Regions from separate parts of the Anaerobacillus sp. 63XJN7_5_ISO-PGPR-S23-430 genome, predicted to be linked through region 2. Evidence: riboswitches for the same ligand, from Rfam matches in the RefSeq annotation. Region 2 holds a riboswitch; the other holds the start of a gene.

Region 1 (10,521 bases), 1.8 Mb from region 2:
TTATATAAGCGAGAGGGGAGAAATGATTGTGAATTTATACGGTACATCTGCAGTTTCAGAAGAGGGGCATTTAACAGTTGGAGGGATCGATACGGTCCAATTAGGAAAAAAATTTGGCACTGCGTTATATGTTTATGATGTGGCTATGATTCGAGACAAAGCAAGGGCGTTTCGAAGTGCCTTTGAACGTGAGAATGTAAACTATCAAGTAGCTTATGCTAGTAAGGCCTTTTCATGTATGGCAATGATTCAACTTGCAGAAGAAGAAGGATTAAGTTTGGATGTTGTATCCGGTGGAGAGCTTTATACTGCTTTGAAGGCAGGTTTCCCCGTGGAGCGTATTCATTTTCATGGAAATAACAAAAGTGAATCTGAAATTAGAATGGCGCTTGATGCAGAAATAGGTTGCTTCGTTGTTGATAATTTTTACGAATTATCTCTCCTTGAGCAAATTGCAGAAGAAAAAAATGTGAAAGCTAATGTGCTGTTGCGTATAACACCAGGTATTGAAGCACATACGCATGATTATATTTTAACAGGCCAAGAAGATTCTAAATTTGGTTTTGATTTACAGAGTGGTCAGGTAGAACGCGCGATATTGGATGTAACAAAAATGAGTGCTGTTCATCTTCTTGGACTTCATTGTCATATAGGCTCACAAATTTTTGAAACAAATGGTTTTGTAATGGCTATTGAAAAGATTTATAGCTATCTTACAACGTGGTATGATGCCTATGGTTTTGAGCCTGAAGTCCTTAACCTTGGTGGAGGATTTGGAATCCGATATACGAGTGAAGATCACCCATTACCAGTAGGGAACTACATCGAAGCTATGATTGAAACAATCAGAAATCAGGTAACAGGGCAAATGAACATGCCTGAGATCTGGATTGAACCTGGTCGTTCACTAGTAGGAGAAGCTGGACTGACGTTATATACGGTTGGTTCACACAAAAATGTTCCAGAGTTGCGACATTACCTCGCTGTAGATGGAGGGATGACGGATAATTTACGCCCTGCTCTCTATCAGGCAAAATATGAAGCCACAATAGCAAATCGAATGAATGAAGCAAAAGACCACCTATACTCTGTAGCAGGAAAGTGTTGTGAATCAGGTGATATGTTAATTTGGGATTGCCAGTTACAGCGAGCGATTGCTGGTGATACGATGGCTGTTTTTTCAACGGGGGCATATGGTTATTCCATGGCAAATAACTACAATAGATTACCAAGACCAGCTGTTGTCTTTGTTGAAAATGGTGAGGCCAACCTTGTTGTTGAGAGAGAGTCATACGAGGATTTAGTTCGACATGATTTGCCATTAAAACAAGCGATTATATCAAAATAATAGTTGAAAAGCATAAATGATATGGAACAGCTTCAGTCTGTGCTATAATGAAAGAGCTTTTAAGAAAATTGTTAGTGCAGGAGGATTTATTTATGAAAAAAGGAACAATTGCATTTGAAAATGGAGAAGTTATTGAAATTGAATTTTATCCAGAAGCAGCACCTAACACTGTTGCTAACTTTGAGAAGCTTGCAAATGAAGGTTTCTACAACGGTGTGAATTTTCACCGTGTAATCCCTGGTTTTGTTGCTCAAGGTGGAGATCCTACAGGTTCTGGAATGGGTGGACCAGGATATACAATTGACTGTGAAACAGAAGGTAACCCTCATAAGCACGTAGCAGGCTCATTGTCTATGGCACATGCTGGTAAAAACACGGGCGGCAGTCAGTTTTTCCTAGTTCATGAACCTCAGCCTCATCTAGACGGCGTTCATACCGTTTTTGGTCAAGTAACAGAAGGAATGGATACGGTCCTTCGCGTTAAACAGGGTGACGTAATGAAAGAAGTAAAAGTCTGGGACGAAGAATAGATCAGACTCTTAAAAACTTAATACTTTCCTTCGGGGTCGGGTGAAAATCCCAACCGGCGGTGATGACTAGCTTATGCTAGCTAAGTCCGTGACCCGGTTGCGTAAGCAAACGGTGGATCTGGTGAGAAACCAGAACCGACAGTATAGTCTGGATGGGAGAAGGAATAAAAGTGACCAATTTCCTTTTGAATCATAGATTCAAAAGGCTTATTTGGCATATACTTTTGCCTCCCGGGACAGCTGTGTTTTGGGAGGCTTTTTTTGTTCTCCTTCTCAACCAATAATGGAGAGTGGAACAGGAGTAAATACGATGAATCATACGGATTTTATGAAAACAGCGATCGATTTAGCTAGAAGTACGATAGGTCAAACGCGTCCGAATCCCTCCGTAGGAGCTGTCATTGTTAATAGTGGGCGTATCGTAGGGATGGGAGCTCATTTAAAGGCTGGAGAAGGCCATGCCGAAATTCAAGCACTCAAGATGGCGGGCAATCGAGCAAGTGGGAGTACTGCCTATGTGACACTAGAGCCATGTAGTCATCATGGAAAGACGCCTCCTTGTGCTGATGCTTTAATTCAAGCAGGAGTCAAAGAGGTATTTATTGCAAGTCAAGATCCGAATCCCCTGGTCGCAGGAAATGGTGTGACTAAACTAAAGAAAGCAGGCATAGCTGTCCATATTGGGCTTATGGAAGAAGAAGCCTTACAGCTAAACCGGATGTTTTTCCATTACATTACACAAAAAAGACCATTTGTAACGTTGAAAGCTGCTACAACGCTTGATGGCAAAATAGCAACTCATTCAGGTGATAGTAAATGGATTACGGGGGAAGACTCGAGAAAAGATGTTCATGCCTATCGTCATCAACATGATGCCATTCTTGTAGGTATTGGAACCGTCCTCTCTGATGACCCATCACTAACGACTCGTTTCGGTGAAGGGCTATCGCCGATTAGAATCGTGTTAGATCGTCAATTGAGGATGCCTTCTGACGCTAAAGTAATAAGTGATGAGAATGCAGAAACATGGATCATTACAACAAAACGAGCTGCGCTAAAAAATAAGCGATCTTTCCCAAAACATGTCCAAATCATCGCTGTAACAGATCCACTGCTCCCAATGGATAAAGTTCTTGACCTTTTAGGGGAACGAGAAATTACATCAGTATTTGTTGAAGGTGGTTCAGAAATACACGGTAGCTTTCTTGAATCACGCTCTTTTCAACAAGTTATTACATACATTGCGCCGAAGCTAATTGGTGGGAGTCAATCTCCTACGGCTTTCGGAGGTGCAGGTTTTAAAACGATGAATGAAGCGATCGATTTACAAGTGGATAGCGTAGAACAAATTGGAAATGATATTCGAATTATTTCATCAAGGAGGCTTTCTTAATGTTTACAGGTATTGTGGAAGAAATCGGAAGAGTTGAAAGTGTTCAACAATCAGGAGAATCCATTGCAATGCAAATTGCGGCGTCGACTATTTTAAAAGACGTTCATTTAGGAGATAGCATTTCGATAAACGGCGTGTGCTTAACTGTTACGACGTATACAGACTCTTCTTTTACCGTAGATATTATGCCTGAAACATTTCGTGCAAGCAGTCTTCGTCAGCTAGGGCCAAACTCATCGGTGAATCTTGAGAGAGCTATGTCCGCAAATGGACGCTTTGGTGGTCATTTTGTTTCTGGACATGTTGATGGTGTGGGGAAAATTACTCGTGTAGAACAAATCGATAATGCTGTTTATTATGACATCTCGATTCCGCGAAACCTTTTAATTTACTTTGTTGAAAAAGGCTCAGTTTCTGTTGATGGTACTAGTCTTACGGTCTTTGGAATAGGGGAGCACTCTCTTACTATATCTCTTATTCCCCATACCGTAGAGGAAACGGTGCTTGGGAGAAAAAGAGTGGGAGATACAGTGAATATAGAATGCGATATGCTTGGTAAATACATTATGAAGTACTTGGAGCAAAGAAGCGGTTCAAAACCCGAACCTACTGCTTCACTTGGGAGTCAGTTTTTTGAAGATCATGGATTTAAATAATGGTACTATCAGGAGGGTCATCGTATATGTTCCATACAATAGAAGAAGCGATTTATGATTTAATGCAAGGCCGGGTGGTGATCGTTTGTGATGATGAAGACAGGGAGAATGAAGGGGATTTTATCGCTTTAGCCGATAAAGTCACGCCTGAAACAATCAATTTCATGATTACAAAAGGAAGAGGCCTTGTTTGCACGCCGATTACGGAAGAGCGTGCAAATGAACTGAAGTTGAGTCCAATGGTAGATCATAACACAGATTCTCATGGTACAGCGTTTACAGTGAGTGTCGACCACAAAAGTACAACTACAGGAATTTCGGCAGCTGAAAGAGCATCTACAATTCAATACTTAATTAACCCGGATGCTAAACCTTCAGACTTTAATCGACCAGGTCATATTTTCCCATTGATTGCTAAGGATGGAGGGGTCCTTAGAAGAGCAGGTCATACGGAAGCGGCAGTCGATTTGGCACGACTCTCTGGCTCTGCCCCGGCTGGTGTTATTTGTGAAATTATGAAAGAAGACGGTGAAATGGCGCGCGTTCCTGATCTAAAGGAAATTGCTGAAGAGTATGATTTGAAAATGATTACGATTAAAGATCTGATCCAATATCGTAACCGTAAAGATGTTCTTGTTCGAAAAGAAGTAGAAATAGAACTTCCGACTGAGTTTGGTTCTTTTAGAGCGGTAGGGTATTCGAACATTCTTGATCAGAAAGAGCACGTAGCTTTGATTAAAGGAGAAATCTTACCAGATCAACCAACTCTTGTGCGAGTTCACTCTGAATGCTTAACTGGTGATGTGTTTGGATCTTTTCGATGTGACTGTGGTCCACAACTACATGCTGCATTGGCACAAATTGAAGAGGAAGGTCATGGAGTGCTTTTGTATATGCGCCAGGAAGGAAGAGGTATCGGGCTTCTTAATAAAATGAAAGCCTATAAACTGCAAGAACAGGGCTACGACACAGTTGAAGCGAATGAGAAGCTTGGATTTAAGCCTGATTTAAGGGATTATGGAATAGGGGCACAGATTTTGAGAGACCTTGGTGTTTCTAAAATGAACCTTCTGACAAACAATCCTCGTAAAATAGCTGGGTTAACAGGTTATGGTCTTGAAGTAGCATCTAGGGTACCTCTTCAGATGGCTTCTCGAAAAGAGAATGAAAAGTACCTAAAAACAAAACATAGCAAGCTAGGACACATGCTTCATTTCTAAAAATTTACGTATGAAAATAGGAGGATATTAATAATGGGACAAACATTTGAAGGAAACTTGGTTGGATCTGGGTTAAAAGTGGGTATAGTAGTAGGAAGATTTAATGAATTTATTACAAGTAAGTTACTTGGAGGTGCTGAAGACGCATTGAAGCGTCATGGCTTGTCCGTAGAAAACATTGATGTAGCATGGGTTCCTGGAGCATTTGAAATTCCCTTTGCCGCAAAGAAAATGGTTGAAACGGGAAAATATGATGCAATTGTTACGCTTGGTACGGTTATTCGCGGGGCCACACCACACTTTGATTATGTGTGTGGAGAAGTTTCTAAAGGCGTGGCGAATTTAACGATGCAGACGGGTGTACCTGTTATTTTTGGAGTATTAACCACAAATACCATTGAACAAGCTGTTGAACGTGCAGGTACTAAGGCTGGTAACAAGGGCTGGGATGCTGCAACGGCAGCAATTGAAATGGCTAATTTATCAAAATCATTTGAAGGTTGATTATCAGTTCATTTTTGGCTATGATGAGTATGGTATGCGATGAAGGGCAAAAGAGTTTGGAATCGTAAAGCCAAGAAGAGAGAAAGAAAATGGTTGATTCTTAGGTCTGTGTGATCATTGTCATTATCATGCTAGCTGAGCTTGTTCGTCGAATCATTTTAACATTCTAATTGATTTTAGAATAAGTTATTAAACGGAAAGCCAAGAATTACTTTAATGAGGGATAATCATGCTAATTCGTTATAAGAAAGCTCATGAGAAAATAGCCATGGGGCTATTAAGCTTCATGCCGAACGAAAAAGATATTAAGAAACTGCAACAATCGATTAAAGACTATGAGGATATGGATTCTTTGCAGCTTTTTCTTTGGAAAGAAGAAGATATTATTGGATTGCTCGGAATTGAATGGGTAAACGACAACGAAGTAGAGTTAAAGGATATTAGCGTTAATCCTTCCCATCGCCATCAAGGAATTGGAAAACAAATGGTTGAAGCACTTCGAGAAATGCTAAGTGATGAAATATCTATTAAGGGTAATGAATATACGGGGACATTTTTTGAAAGGTGTCACTTGGAAGAAAATATGAAGTAAGATGCAAAGAAAAGGAACGGCTTAGCCGTTCCTTTTCTGTTGTTTTATTTCAAATTGTTGTTTTCTTTCTTCAATTACATCTGATCGATCACGTCTCGTATGACGATGGATAAGTTCTATATTCGAAAGATCGCTTTTACTACCATAAGTACATTCAAGTTCACGACATCTTTCTTCACAAGCCGTTTGAAGGGTGGAGCTTGTGAGAGGAATATCAAATCCCTGGTATGGAGAGTGAGTGTTGATGAGTTGTAACTCTTTTGATAGGTTTTTAGAAAGTTGATCAATATTTATCGCTAATTTATCGAGTTCTTCACTTTCGCTTTTGGAAATGCGTATGGCATTAGCAATCATTCTCTTTGCCCCTGTGAAATTACCGCGTCGATGGTGGTAGAGGCCAACAGCAATTTGGATAAGACCTACCCAATGAAGTTTACGACTTCCACGCGGATCCTCTTTCCAATGTTCTTCGAGGATTTCATGGCATTCAAAATAATCACGAAGTCCATGGAAATGAGCCAAATAATCAATATAGGCTTTTGAATACATGCTGATTCCTCCATTTCTTTTAGTAGTGTAGCACATGTGTGTTAAATGGATAAAGCGAGTGCTCTTATGGATCAAAATAGCGATCAGTCGTCAGGATGCTATCAAACTGTAAACGATCAATGGAAATCAATTTACGTTAAAAATGAACCGGATGGTTTTCTTGCATTGCTGTAAGCCCCTATTGTAAATGTGATATAATCGGAATACTAGATGGACTTGGATAAAGGAAGATGGAAAATGAAGCAATACAGTGTAAAGGTTGATGCATTTGAAGGTCCATTGGATCTTTTGCTCCACCTTATAAATAAGTACGAAGTGGATATTTATGATATTCCAGTCTCGCAAATTACAGATCAATACTTAACGTTTGTCCATACAATGCAAGAGTTAGAACTTGATGTGGCAAGTGAATATCTTGTTATGGCTGCGACGTTGCTTGCGATAAAAAGCAAAATGCTTCTTCCTCAAAAAGAAGAAGAAATTTTCGAACAGGACCCTGAGTTTGAAAATGATCCCCGTGATGAACTCGTTCAACGTCTTGTTGAGTATCGAAGGTTTAAAGAGGCTGCGAATGATTTAAAGGAAAAAGAAAGTAGTCGAAGCCTTATTTATGCTCGGCCACCTGTGGATACTAGTGAATTTAGTCATGAGGATAGTCAAACCTCCATTGGCGACGTTACATTGTATGATATGCTTGCGGCATTTCAAAAAATGTCCAGACGTGTAAAGGAAAAGAAACCAAAGCGTACACGGATTCAAAGTGAAGATGTTCCTATTGAAGATCGAATGAACGCTATTCGGAACCAGCTACGAGGAAGTGGAAAGACGCGTTTTAGTGATCTTTTTAGTGAAGAGGATCGTGGGCATATGATTGTGACGTTTCTTGCAGTCCTTGAGTTAATGAAAACGAGAGATGTGGCTTGTGAACAAGATAAAAACTTTGGCGAAATTATGATTTTTGAACGAGAAGGGAAGGCATCAGTGTGACAAACGAAGAAATAAAAAGCATTATCGAAAGTCTTCTATTTGTAGTTGGTGATGAAGGGATCACAGTGAAAGATCTTTGTGAAACCATCTCATTGGAAGAAGACACCCTTCTAAGTGCAATAAGTGATTTGCAGGATGAATACAATGAAAAAGATCGCGGTTTTAAAATTAGTTTTATTGGTGATGGCTATCAGCTCACTACAAATGCTAAAAATGCTCCCTATATCGAAAAACTAGTAGCGACACCAGGTAATCATACTTTATCGCAGGCAGCTCTTGAAACACTTGCGATCGTCGCCTACAAGCAACCAATAACAAGGGTAGAAATAGAAGAAATTCGCGGTGTTAAAACGGATAAGCCTTTACAAACTTTAATGAGTAAATTGCTCATTAAAGAAGCGGGCAGAGCCGAAAAAGCTGGAAGAGCGATTTTATATGGAACAACTAGAGAGTTTCTATTTCATTTTGGTTTAAGCTCAATCAAGGATCTCCCCCCTTTACCTGATGGGACAGAAGATAAGGAAGATGAGGAAGCAGACTTGTTTTTTGAAAAGTTTCAGGAAATCTCTGAGTAGATGCTAAGTTCGATCATGATGAAGGAGGACAATCGATGCGGTTAACTCATGTTGCTTTCGAGGAGCTTCAAAAAGATCGTGCAAACTCCCCTGAAGATTCATTCGTTCGTTCTACAATAACGTATGAGGAGAATGGAAAGGTAAAGCGATTTCATGTTTTATATCCTGGTGTTTTTGCAGAAACTGCCATTAAAGAATTTTGGGATTATGAGACCCCCATTCACGAAGCAATCGCACTGAATCTCCTTTCATCTTATCCGAATCGAAAACGTTTGTATATTAGTAGTGAAAATGAGTTTGTTGATCCGCTTAAGAAGGCGAATTTACAAGAGCTTCTCGCGATCATCCATGAGATAAAAACAACAGGTACGTATTTACATTCAAACAAAGAAAAGATGCCTCCATACTGAGGCATCTTTTTTATGCTTTGACTATGTTCGCTTATATTGATGTATCATTTTTGGCTCAAATGAGTGAATCTTCCATTCTTTTCTAGTTATTAACGGTTCTAGAATAAAAATGAAATAAACTTCGAACACTAATTGAAAAGAGTAGGAATAGGAGCTCAGATCAATGATACTATCGATCGGAAAATCTTTACCCCCTCATTGTCTTCTGCAAACAGAAGCTGCGACTTTTGCTAAAAGGCAATTTGGTCCACATTTTAAAAATATAGATCGTCTGCTACCTGTTTTTCAAAGTGCTGAAATAGATAAAAGATATTTCGCTATGCCACTAGAATGGTATAGTAGTGGCCCAACATTTGAAGAAAAAAACGAAAAATACGTTTCTCTTTCTGTTGAATACGCTAAAGAAGCAGTATTGGACTGTCTGAACAATCCCTTTTACTTAAATGAAATGATTGATTGTAGAGATATCGATGCAATATTTTTTGTGTCAACAACAGGTATTTCTACACCGAGTATAGAGGCTAGAATTATGAATGTCCTACCATTCTCTCCACATACAAAACGGATCCCCATCTGGGGACTTGGTTGTGCAGGTGGTGCTGCAGGTATTGCAAGAGCGAATGATTATTGTCTTGCCCATCCTGATCAAGCTGTTCTAGTAGTGAATGTTGAGCTGTGTAGTCTTACTTTTCAACATGGTGACTTTTCCAAGAGCAACCTTATTGGAACAGCACTTTTTGCTGATGGGATATCAGCTGTACTTTTGACAGGTGAGACTTCATCTCTTCTTAGACGTTCAACCTTGCCGAGCATTCCAGGCATCGTCGCCACACGCTCCACATTAATGAGAGATTCAGAAGATGTGATGGGATGGGAAGTTAGCAACGAAGGCTTGCACGTAGTGTTCTCTAAGTCTATTCCCGCGATTGTGTCAAGTTGGCTTGAACCTAATGTTCTGGAATTCCTCTCTATTCAAGAGAAGACCACGCAAGAAATAGATTATTTTATTGCCCATCCAGGAGGAACAAAAGTATTAACAGCATATGAAGAAGCTCTCGGATTCGATAAGTCGATGACTGCAGTATCGAGAAATGTATTAAAAGAATATGGAAATATGAGTTCAGTTACCGTTATTTACGTACTAGACCAGTTTTTGAGAAATGGGTGTAAACATGGACATCTTGGATTAATGGCAGCTCTCGGACCTGGTTTTTGTTCAGAACTGCTGCTGCTAGAATGGAAAAAAGGAGCATAAAAAATGGGGCTAATATTTACTGGGGTTTTTATCCTTCTTGTGTTTCAAAGATTAATTGAACTATATATAGCTAAAAAAAATGAAAAGTGGATGAAAGAGCAGGGAGCAAGAGAAGTTGGAAAAAATCATTATAAATACATTGTGCTGCTACACATTTTCTTTCTTTTCGCAGTAGCGATTGAAGCGATTTTACGAGGTTTCACTCTCTCCTTCGTCTGGTCTGTTATGTTGTTTGTGTTTCTTTTGGCTCAATGCCTTCGAATTTGGACAATTAGAAGTCTGGGCCGCTTTTGGAATACAAAAATAATCGTCCTACAAGATGCAGATGTTGTAAAAAAGGGTCCTTACCGATTTTTGAAACACCCAAACTACGTAATTGTCGCACTAGAAATTCTCTCTTTGCCACTTATTTTCTCCTCTTACTTCACTGCGATTGTTTTTACTGTGCTAAATGCAGTATTACTTCTGAGAGTTCGTATTCCCGCTGAAGAGAAAGCGTTAA
Region 2 (10,521 bases):
ATTTACATGTTTGAAACAGACGGCGCTTATAACCGCATGGATTATTCTAACGAAGAGTATGACAAGCTAGTTTCAGATGCAAAAACTGAAACGGATGAGCAGAAGCGCTGGGAAATGATGCAAGAAGCTGAGCGTATTCTAATCGAAGAAGATACAGCGATCTTACCAACTTATCAAGGTGGTTCCGCTATTATCATGAAAGACTACGTGAAAAACTACCACATCCACAAGTTTGGTGCTGATTCTTCTCTTAAATGGGTAACAATCGAGAAGTAATCCTAAAAAGCGCGAGCCGAGAGGCTCACGCTTTTTATTTGGTGTGAAAAGGAAAAGTTTGATCATGGCTCTTTAATAAATGATTGTCATCTTGTCTCATGTGTCGTCTGGTTATTGATAAACAAATGCGGCAATCTTCGATGATGTGTATGCTGTTCGAAGACGTAAGCAAGTTTAATAAGCTGTGGTTCACTAAATGCTTTACCAGTCAGAGTGATGCCAAAAGGTTTGTTATTAGAAGTGAAACCAGCTGGTACGGTTATAGAAGGGTAACCTGCTTTTGCGGGAAGTGTTGAACCGTAAGAGCCTGCGAATAGTAATAAATCTAGATCTTCTCTTTCCATAAGTTGATCAATACCTTCATCCTTTGCGTATTTGAAATCTTGGAGTCGACTTTTAAGATAGGATGGATCAAATAATGTTCCTTGCGTTTGGTTTGATTCGATAAGAAGCGATTGACCAAATGGCAGAGAAGTCGACTGATTTTGGTTATAGTAATCAATAATTGTTGATAGATCTAGTGGAACAGAAGAGGTTGTTTCCTTAGCAAGGTAGCTGTTCACCCCTGATTTGAATTCGTGGAGAAGGACCTGGTAGTCTCTCTCTAACGCTTCCTGATATGGACTTATTTCTTTCACTTCTACAATAGAGCAACCTATCGTTTTAAGATCTTCCATGGCTTTAGCCAATTGTTCTTGTTCTTCCTGATGCATCGCATCATAATAGCCTTTTTTAACGACACCTATTCTTAAATTCTCAAGTAATGTAGGGAAGAGATATGGCGTATAATCATGGTACTCAGGTACAAAATGCGTCGCTTGATCTTGTGAATCCTTTCCTGATAACACACCGAGAAGGATTGCAGCATCAGTGACATTGCGTGTCATTGGGCCAGCGGTATCCTGTGAATAAGAAATAGGAATAATTCCAGTCCGGCTAATAGATCCCACGGTTGGTTTTATACCAACACCAGCATTAGAGCTTGATGGGCTAAGAATAGAGCCATTTGTTTCTGTTCCTACAGCAGCCGTAGCGAAATGACAGGCAACAGCTACAGCAGAACCAGAGCTCGATCCTCCGACGTCAAGTGTTCCAGGCCCATAGGGATTAAAGACTTGACCGCCTCTTGAACTAAATCCATTAGGCATTGTTTCACTCATGAAATTAGCCCATTCGGTCATATTGGTTTTCCCGAGAATCACAGCACCAGCGTGGCGAAGATTTTTTACTAGAAAAGCGTCATTTTTGCCATAAGAAGAAGCTAATGCCATAGAACCTGCACTTGTATGCATGTGGTCATCGGTGTTGATGTTATCTTTGAGCAGGATTGGGATTCCGTGTAATGGACTTCTGGGTCCATTTTGTTTGCGTTCACGATCAAGAGATTCTGCAATAAAAAGGGCGTCAGGATTGATTTCTAGTATAGCGTTTACTCGTGGATTATAATTTGCGATTTGTTCAAGATAGTACTGTACGAGCTGGAGAGAAGTAAGGTTGTCTTCTAACATTGCTTGCTGAAGATCAAGGATCGTTGATTTTTCTAACCATTCTAATGACAGCATATAGTATCCCCCATGAGAATCCTTTTTGTAACTATTTCAACAAAAATTGGTAAAATCCTTTTGCAATAGTCAGTTCTTGAGCGTTCGTTTTCAATTCACATAAAAAACCCGAATCTCTTTGTAAGATTCGGGTTTTGATATTTATGCAACTCTCGTTTGACGAGCAAACCAAGGTTTTAATTTTATAAAGAAGGCAACGAATATACTTGCTATAATAGCGCCTTTTACAAGGTTGAATGGTGTAATTCCTGTTAATACGAGAGCCTGACGAGCTGATGAAGACATTTCTTCAAAGCCCATAAACCACGTATATGCTGGAAGAATAATTAAATAGTTCAACAGTCCCATCACTGCCGACATTAGAATCGTTCCGAGCGTCAATCCCAGTGCTAACCCTTTCTGAGTTTGATTAAATTTACGGAAGATTAAAGAAGTTGGTACGATCAAGAAAACTCCTGCAATGAAGTTTGATATTTGACCAATTGGTACTCCGGTGAAGCTTCCTTGAATTCCAAAGTGAATGAAATTCTTAATCGCTTCTACAAGTATCCCAGCAACTGGACCATACAGAATGGCAACAAATAGTGCTGGAATTTCACTGAAGTCTATTTGTAGAAAAACAGGAAATCCAGGCAGTGGAAAATCTAAAAGCATTAACAAGTAAGAAATACTGCTGAACATCGCAACGACAATCATACGTTGCGTTTTTGAAACACTTTTCATTTTGACATTGCTCCCTTTTTTTCGAACCACCGAAAAAGGAGATGTGGCCCCAGTGCACACAAAAAACCATGAGTATGGGGCTCATGGTTACGGCATGGGGAAATAAGCAAGCTTCTGTTATAATTCAAAGAAAGCTTACTACTCCACCATCTTCTCCCATCCAGACTATACTGTCGGCTCTGGAATCACACCAGATCCTGCCCAAATTACAGGCTCGCGGGCTTGAGGAATTACTTATCCTTCACCGCCGGTCGGGAATTACACCCTGCCCCGAAGATAGTTCGTTATAATATTTACAAGTTCATTATACAGCGAAAGTAGCGATATCTCAATGAAAACATCTTGAACATATGCTATTTTGTGATAACGCTTTCTTTTTAGGGGGGCTAGCAGAGACATAAACTTAAAAGCTCTCCATCTTTGAAGAGGGAGAGCTTAAAATAAAGCGCTATTATTTTTTCTCAGAGAGCCACGTTGCGACCTTTTCAGCGTCTCCACCTTGGATGACACCAGCAGGCATACCGCCGCCTTTACCATTCTTAATTATTTCTAGAATTTCATCTTTTGAATACTTGCCACCTACTGCTTCAAGAGCAGGACCAGCACCGCCTCCAAGGTTTTCACCATGACATGACGCGCAGTTTTGAGAGAAGATTTTCTCGGCTTCTCCTCCAGCTGAATCTCCACCGCCTTCTTCAGACTGTTCACTATGGCCGGCTTCATTTCCACCAGCATGTTCTTCGGTTGTGGATAGCCAGTATGTAAAGCCTACAACCATAACTAGGAACAAAATTATTGCAGTAATATATGCGGATGATTTTCCCATTCTGTTCACCTCCTGTATCCTCATCTTTATCATACTTTTCAAACATTCAATTATCAAATATATTTTGCTTATTTCTTCCTGAATTATGTATGCGTTTCTATGATCACTAGTGAAAAAATCTTCTATTTTGGGGTGCGGATTCATAGACATAGAGTATGACGTTTAAGGAGCGGGGGGACAGGAAATGAAGAGCAGCTCACGCATGCTGTTTAGTGATACAAGCAGTAGACAAATTAGGTTTGTTTCTTTCTTTTCAATTGTAGGACTTATTCTCCTGTTTATTGTAGCAGGAATGATTTCCTCATCAGAAACGAAGTATCAACTCTCCTCTTCTGTGTTACATGATTGGATTACAAGTTTCTCGACTGAAGCTCTCGTTTATGGAATGGGGACGGAAAACCATTACTTGACTCAAGTACTACCAGAGGAAAGTGAGCCGCCAGCGCTGTCCTTAGTTGCCTTTCAGTTTATTACGAGTGTGAAACCCGGGGATATACGTAGTCTTTTGGGTGGGGAGCTACCAGGGTTTGCATTATATGATGCTAAAATCCACGTAGCCGGTGAAGGGACGAATTTCACTAATCTCCCTATTGAATCAACTCCTGCATTAGATGAATTGTTAAAAGAACGTGAAGTTCCAACTGAAAAATTACAGATAAATGATTCCAAGGATCAAGTAACACCTCCTCTTCAAACAACAAATGGCCGAAAAGTAGCTTTTATTTATCACTCTCATAGTTATGAATCATATCTGCCATTACTAGGACTTGAAGGCAACAAAAATGCAAATCTTGCAAATGATGGAAAAACGAATATTACGTTAGTTGGTAAGATGCTCGGAGAAGAACTGGCTGAGAGAGGGATTGGAGCAAAAGTAGATGATTCAAATATAGGCGCACTTTTAAATGAAAAAGGTTGGGAACACGGTAAAGCATATGATGTGTCTAGAACAATCGTACAATCGGCTGTGGCAGGAAATGATGATTTTAATTTGTTTATTGATATTCATCGAGACTCCTTAAGAGAAAAAGATACGACAGTGACAATTAACAATGAGGAATATGCTCGTACGGTCTTTGTTATTGGAGAAGAGAATCCAAATTACGAGAAAAACTTAGCACTTGCAAAGGATTTACATGTAGAATTAAAGACCAAGTATCCTGGGCTCAGCAGGGGAGTTATTGGTAAAAAAGGTCAAGGGGTAGACGGTATCTACAACCAGGACATATCTCCTAACGCTATGTTAATTGAAATAGGGGGCGTAGATAATAACCTCGAACAGCTGAGTCGAACAGTTAAAGCGATTGCGGATGTCGTTAGTGAACACTACTGGAAGACCCAAAAAGTAAATAACTAACAAAGCGCTGTGCATATGCACAGCGCTTTTAAGCAGCTTCTTTATTTAATGTTAGTAAGCTAGTCGCAATTCCAACTGCAAAAATAGTTATGGCAGAGTATAATGTAGCATTCAATCCAATCGTCTTTGAACCGATAATAATAACAACCCCATCGATGAGAAAGATAATGATACCAATATTCAATGAGAGGACACGGGAGATGAACTGAGCAAGCAGATCTGTTCCGCCGGTGCTTGTATCATATCTCAACATAATACCAATGCCTGATCCAACAAAAAAGCCGCCAAGGACAGCGCTAGTAAGGATCGGAAATGAAAACGTATATCGAAGGGGAGAGAGAATATCAATAAAAAATGAAGAAAGTAATAAACCATGAAGGCTATTGTAGAAGTAAGGCCGAAAATATAGAAACGCAATAATATAGAGAGGTACACTTAAACAAATAATGGTAAATCCTGTTTGATAGCCCCAAATGTATTTGATAATGAGGCCAATTCCGATCATTCCCCCATCGATGAGATGGTTCGGTACAAGAAAGGCGTTAATGCCAGCACCAACTAGGATGCTTCCAGATATTACTGCAGCGATTTTTTGATACATATCATACTCACCTGCTTGGTCGTGGTTGTATCATATTTATGTAAGAATGGCTGAGTTCATAACGGGTTTCTCTAATATCTGTTCAATAGCAATGGATTATCCCAAAATACTATGAAAACGTCTGTCTTCGGAGAGACATAGAAGAAAGTCGGAGGATTTAATGAAGTCAATCATCTCGTTATATCAATTAGAATATATATTTGTTATTTTGGGTTTTCTTGTCTCTTTTCTTACCTTCTATGGCGGGCTCTCATTCATCCGTCTTTTCTTAAAGAAAGAGCGTGAACAACCAAAATGGAAGATTGGGATAGTTTCATTCGTATTAGGAGTTTTCTTTTATTCTATTAATATAATGGTGAATCTATCTGTTTTGGAAATAAACGATAGAGAAGTGTTGGTGTTTCACGGACTGATTATTGTGTTATTAAGCAGTGTGATTAGTTATATTGTTATAAGGATAATTTTGAATAAAAATTGGAGAGGGCGATTTTTACTCAGGGGTGGATTCCTAGTAGCGGGAGGTATCTTTTTAACTTTTTTTATAGGGAACCTTGTGTATTTCAATAAAGTTATCGCATTCAATTTCGTTCAATTGATATTAGCTTTGTTGCTTATTATAGGGTTTTCTCTATGCATTGTTAGGTTTCTTCATCTTATGAATAGTGATGAAAACTTATTAATTAGTTTGGGCTGGAATGTGTTAGGTAGCCTTGCTTCAGGAACGGTCTTTTTATTTTTACCGTACCTCGTGTTTTATGGAATGATCGAGGAAAAGTTGATTATTAATCTCGATCAGCAAGGTGATCCCTATCTTATTGCACTTGCATTCAACCTGTTGTGTATCGGTCTACTTATTTATATTCCTGATCGGTATGGAGTTTTGAAACAAATGGAGCAGTCCGAACAGTTAGTCAAGCACGAGCAACAGTTTCAAACTTTGTTTCATCATAACCCTGATGCTGTATTTTCTGTTGATCCGAATGGAAAGTTTATAAGTGTAAATTTCATTGCTTCGGAATATACCGGCTACTCCATTTCAGATCTTAAGAGAATGACATTTGAAGATGTGGTCGCTCCGGAGAATGCAAATCTTGCTAAAGGTATGTTTAAGCGTTCTTTACAGGGAGAGGTTCATCAATTTGAGGTTCTAATAAAGACTAAAATAGGAGACTATAAAGAGCTATATATTTCCACAGTACCTATTATGATCAGTGGGCGTATTGTTGGTGTTTATGGGATTGCGAAGGATGTCACTGAGAACAACCGCGCAGAGAAAATGATTCATTATTTAGCTTATCATGATGAGCTGACGGGCATGGCAAATCGCAGATATTTTAATGAAGAGCTAGAACGTTTATTAATGCATGAAAATCAGGTTTCATTTGCGATTATGTTGCTCGATTTTGATCGATTTAAACGAATTAACGATTTATTTGGTCATGAATTCGGAGATCGAGTCATTCAAGCAATCGGAAAGCGTCTTTCTGAAGTATTAGATGATCGTTTTGTTGTTGCACGTCTTGGGGGAGATGAATTCACCATTATAGTGACAGGCAATTTGGGAGAAAGGGGTGTGTCACTTCTTGCACAGCATGTGCTTGAGTCATTTCAATATCCACTCTTAATCGATCATCAGGAATGTTTGTTGACGGCAAGTATTGGTATTTCGCTTTATCCGCAGCACGGGAAGGATGCAGCTGAGCTGATAAAGTATGCGGATATGGCGATGTATGATGTGAAAGACAAGAGCACCAATAACTACGCTTTCTATAAAGAAGAGATGAGTAATCAAACCTTACATAAGATCGTATTAGAAAACGATTTGCGTCGTGCCATTGATGAAGACGAGCTGATCCTACACTACCAACCTAAGATCAATACGAGGTCGAACAGTGTGATTGGATTTGAAGCGCTTGTTAGGTGGCAACACCCGTCTATCGGATTGATTTCTCCGGATGAATTTATCTCCGCTGCTGAAGAAACAGGGTTAATCATACCGATTGAGAAGTGGGTAATGAGTCAGGCTTGTCAGCAACTGAAAAAGTGGCAGTGTTATTTTGGAGAGAATCTAACGATGGCGGTTAATCTATCACAGCGCCATTTTTATCAAGAGGATATCGTTTGTACTATCTCCTCTATACTGCAAAATGTGGGGCTTGCGCCTTCGTCACTTGAATTGGAAATTACAGAAAGCATGGCTATGTTTAATGAAAAGGAAACGATCGAGAAATTGAACAGGCTAAGAGAGTTAGGACTAGAAATAAGTATGGATGACTTCGGAACGGGATATAGCTCGTTAAGTTATATGAACAAGCTTCCGATTAATCGCTTGAAAATCGATCGGTTATTTATTCGTGATATTACGAGTAACTCAGGAGACCTAGCCATCGTGACAACAATTATTTCAATGGCTCATCACCTTGGGCTTGAGATTATTGCAGAAGGGGTAGAAACGGAAGCGCAGCTACGGATTTTGCATGAGTTAGATTGTTATGAAGTTCAGGGATATTTTTATAGTAAACCTCTCTCGGTTGAAGGGGTAGAAGAGTATATGCATAGTTATATGAAGTGAATTTTTAAATTTGGACATTCAGAAAGGTGGAAACATATTCGAAACATGTACTAGTTAAGAGATTACGATTGAAAAAAGTAGGGTAGAAATGCTAACATCCGAGAAATGTTACTTTAATCAAATGTAGTACCATTGGTAGATAAATAATAAATCATCACTTTCTAGACAGGCCATTGGTCTGTCTTATTTTCATTTAACCACCCATTTATGTAATAAATTTACATTTTATGATGAGCACAAGAAAATTATACCACGTAGATTACAAAGTTGTTATTGGGAAATTCAAAGTGAAATAACAACGTATAAACTCATGTTTTCCTCTATATTTCCCAATACAAACATTAAGAATTCTGTGATAATCTACAAATGTACCAAAAATTCTCACTATTCTGAAACGGAGGAAATGAAATGAAAAAAGGAATTGCTGTTGTACTTGCGACAGGTCTTGCGTTTGGTTCTGCTCTCCCGTCTGCTTCTGCTGCTTCTTCTAACAACTTAAATGCGGAGCAGAAACAAGCCTTAGAAAAAATGGAAATTGTAAAACAGGATTGGGAAAATGATCGTAAGGTTCCTTCATTCCTTTCTGGTAAACTATCAGAAAAGAATGTGAAAACAGAGAAAGCTGTGAAATCATATCTTAAGTCAAACGAATCTCTCTTCAAAGTGAAAACGAAAGATTTGAAACTAGTGAATGAAACGACAGATGAGCTTGGAATGACACACTATGAATATGTTCAAACAGTAAAGGGTGTTCAGATCGACGGAGCAAAATTCATCGTACATACGGATGAAAAAGGCGAAGTTACAGCAGTAAATGGAGACCTTCATCCAGAAGCATCTAAGAATTATAAAGGAAGTTCAGATGTAAAGCTCTCTGATAAAGAAGCACTTAAAAAAGCATGGGATCACATTGATGTAAAGCCACAGAACGTTGTGAGTGATGAACCAAGCTTTGTAAGAAAATCTGATGCTTTTGATATGGTAGAAAAAAGTGAGAAAGTTGTATATGAGAAAGATAACAAGTACTACCTAACTTATAAAGTACAGCTTCAATTCATCGACCCGTATCCTGCAAACTGGCAAGTTTATGTGGATGCTCGCGATGGATCGATCGTAGATGCATATAATGCAGTGGCTGATGGAGCAGAAACGGGATACGGGTATGGCATCCTTGGCAACTATAAGTCCCTCAACACGTATTATTCAAATGGCACATACTACCTTTATGACACGACGAAGGCAATGAGCGGTGTGATTGAAACAAGAACAGCTAATAACGGAACATCCCTTCCAGGAAGCTATGCGGTAGATAGCAACAATGCGTTTACGTCTAGTTCTCAAGGTGCAGAAGTGGATGCTCATTACAATGCTGGTGTTGTGTATGACTACTACAAGAATACCCATAACCGCAATAGCTTTAATAACAATGGAGCCACGATCCGTTCAACTGTTCACTATGGATCAAATTACAACAATGCGTTCTGGAATGGCTCACAAATGGTTTACGGTGATGGAGATGGATCAGTATTCGCTCCGCTATCAGGTGCACTTGATGTAGTGGCACATGAAATTACTCACGCCGTTACGGAAAGAACAGCTGGACTTCAATATCAGAACCAATCAGGGGCTCTTAATGAATCTATGTCGGACGTATTTGGCTACTTCGTTGAGCCAGGAGACTTCCTAATGGGTGAAGATGTCTATACACCTAACAAGGCAGGAGATGCGTTAAGAAGCTTATCTAACCCTGAAGCGTATGGACAACCATCTCATATGGATGACTATTATTATACGTCTTCTGATAATGGAGGAGTTCATACGAACAGTGGAATTCCTAACAAAGCTGCATACTTAACAATTCAAAGCATTGGCAAAGCCAAGGCTGAGAAAGTTTACTATCGCGCACTAAGTGTCTATTTAACGCCTACAAGCAACTTTAGTTCAGCCCGTTCAGCGCTACTTCAAGCGACATCAGATCTATATGGTACAGGTACAACATACAATGCTGTTGCAAGCGCCTGGAATCAAGTTGGCGTAAATTAAAGTTAGAGAAGGAAGAGTTCAAACATTGAACTCTTCCTTTTTTTGTTACGTTCAAGCCAACGAACATGAGCACTTTAGGCAACAGTGAATTTTCGAGCATGATTCATAAAGTGCAGGAGATAGTAAAGAAGGTAGAGATCAGGTATGCTTTTACATTGTTTTGATCACCGCATGTTTATGAAACAGAAGTAAAAGGAATTTTCCAATACTGTGGGATATTGGTTATAATGAGAAGATACTTACGATCGGAGGCTCTATATGGAACATTTAGATATGCATCATATTTTTGAACTTGGACTTATCCTTACTATGATTGCAGCGGGTATTACAGCGATAGCTAAGAAACTGAAGCAGCCTTATCCGATTGCCCTTGTGATTATTGGCACTTTAATCGGATTGTTTAACATTCCCGTACTTGAACCGCTTAAAATGTTTATTACGGAGGGTGACGTTTTTAATTTTGTTATTTTAACGATTTTCCTTCCTGCACTTCTAGGGGAAGCAGCGCTAAAATTGCCTTTCTCCCATTTAAATCAAAACAAAAAGCCGATCATTGCCCTG

Evidence for each region. A riboswitch is a leader RNA that binds a small molecule or an ion and turns the genes downstream of it on or off. The one in region 2 is predicted to bind FMN.
Region 1: linked by a shared signal. The riboswitch ahead of ribD (bifunctional diaminohydroxyphosphoribosylaminopyrimidine deaminase/5-amino-6-(5-phosphoribosylamino)uracil reductase RibD) and the one ahead of AC0VYJ_RS04040 (ECF transporter S component) in region 2 are both predicted to bind FMN.

What each region holds. Positions count from the first base shown of each region.
Region 1 is NZ_CM149686.1:2,514,046-2,524,566, reverse strand. Features, by position in the region: gene lysA (diaminopimelate decarboxylase) at 29-1,348, shown strand; gene AC0VYJ_RS13325 (peptidylprolyl isomerase) at 1,441-1,878, shown strand; FMN riboswitch at 1,901-2,046, shown strand; gene ribD (bifunctional diaminohydroxyphosphoribosylaminopyrimidine deaminase/5-amino-6-(5-phosphoribosylamino)uracil reductase RibD) at 2,189-3,271, shown strand; gene ribE (riboflavin synthase) at 3,271-3,927, shown strand; gene AC0VYJ_RS13310 (bifunctional 3,4-dihydroxy-2-butanone-4-phosphate synthase/GTP cyclohydrolase II) at 3,954-5,147, shown strand; gene ribH (6,7-dimethyl-8-ribityllumazine synthase) at 5,181-5,651, shown strand; gene AC0VYJ_RS13300 (GNAT family N-acetyltransferase) at 5,881-6,243, shown strand; gene AC0VYJ_RS13295 (DUF309 domain-containing protein) at 6,265-6,792, opposite strand; gene AC0VYJ_RS13290 (hypothetical protein) at 6,838-6,966, shown strand; gene AC0VYJ_RS13285 (segregation/condensation protein A) at 7,030-7,779, shown strand; gene scpB (SMC-Scp complex subunit ScpB) at 7,776-8,354, shown strand; gene AC0VYJ_RS13275 (hypothetical protein) at 8,390-8,764, shown strand; gene AC0VYJ_RS13270 (type III polyketide synthase) at 8,928-10,019, shown strand; gene AC0VYJ_RS13265 (isoprenylcysteine carboxyl methyltransferase family protein) at 10,023-10,521, shown strand, end outside.
Region 2 is NZ_CM149686.1:736,647-747,167, forward strand. Features, by position in the region: gene AC0VYJ_RS04030 (peptide ABC transporter substrate-binding protein) at 1-276, shown strand, start outside; gene AC0VYJ_RS04035 (amidase family protein) at 363-1,838, opposite strand; gene AC0VYJ_RS04040 (ECF transporter S component) at 1,980-2,561, opposite strand; FMN riboswitch at 2,706-2,843, opposite strand; gene AC0VYJ_RS04045 (c-type cytochrome) at 3,013-3,339, opposite strand; gene spoIIP (stage II sporulation protein P) at 3,572-4,744, shown strand; gene AC0VYJ_RS04055 (YitT family protein) at 4,773-5,345, opposite strand; gene AC0VYJ_RS04060 (putative bifunctional diguanylate cyclase/phosphodiesterase) at 6,001-7,917, shown strand; gene AC0VYJ_RS04065 (M4 family metallopeptidase) at 8,326-9,960, shown strand; gene AC0VYJ_RS04070 (cation:proton antiporter) at 10,219-10,521, shown strand, end outside.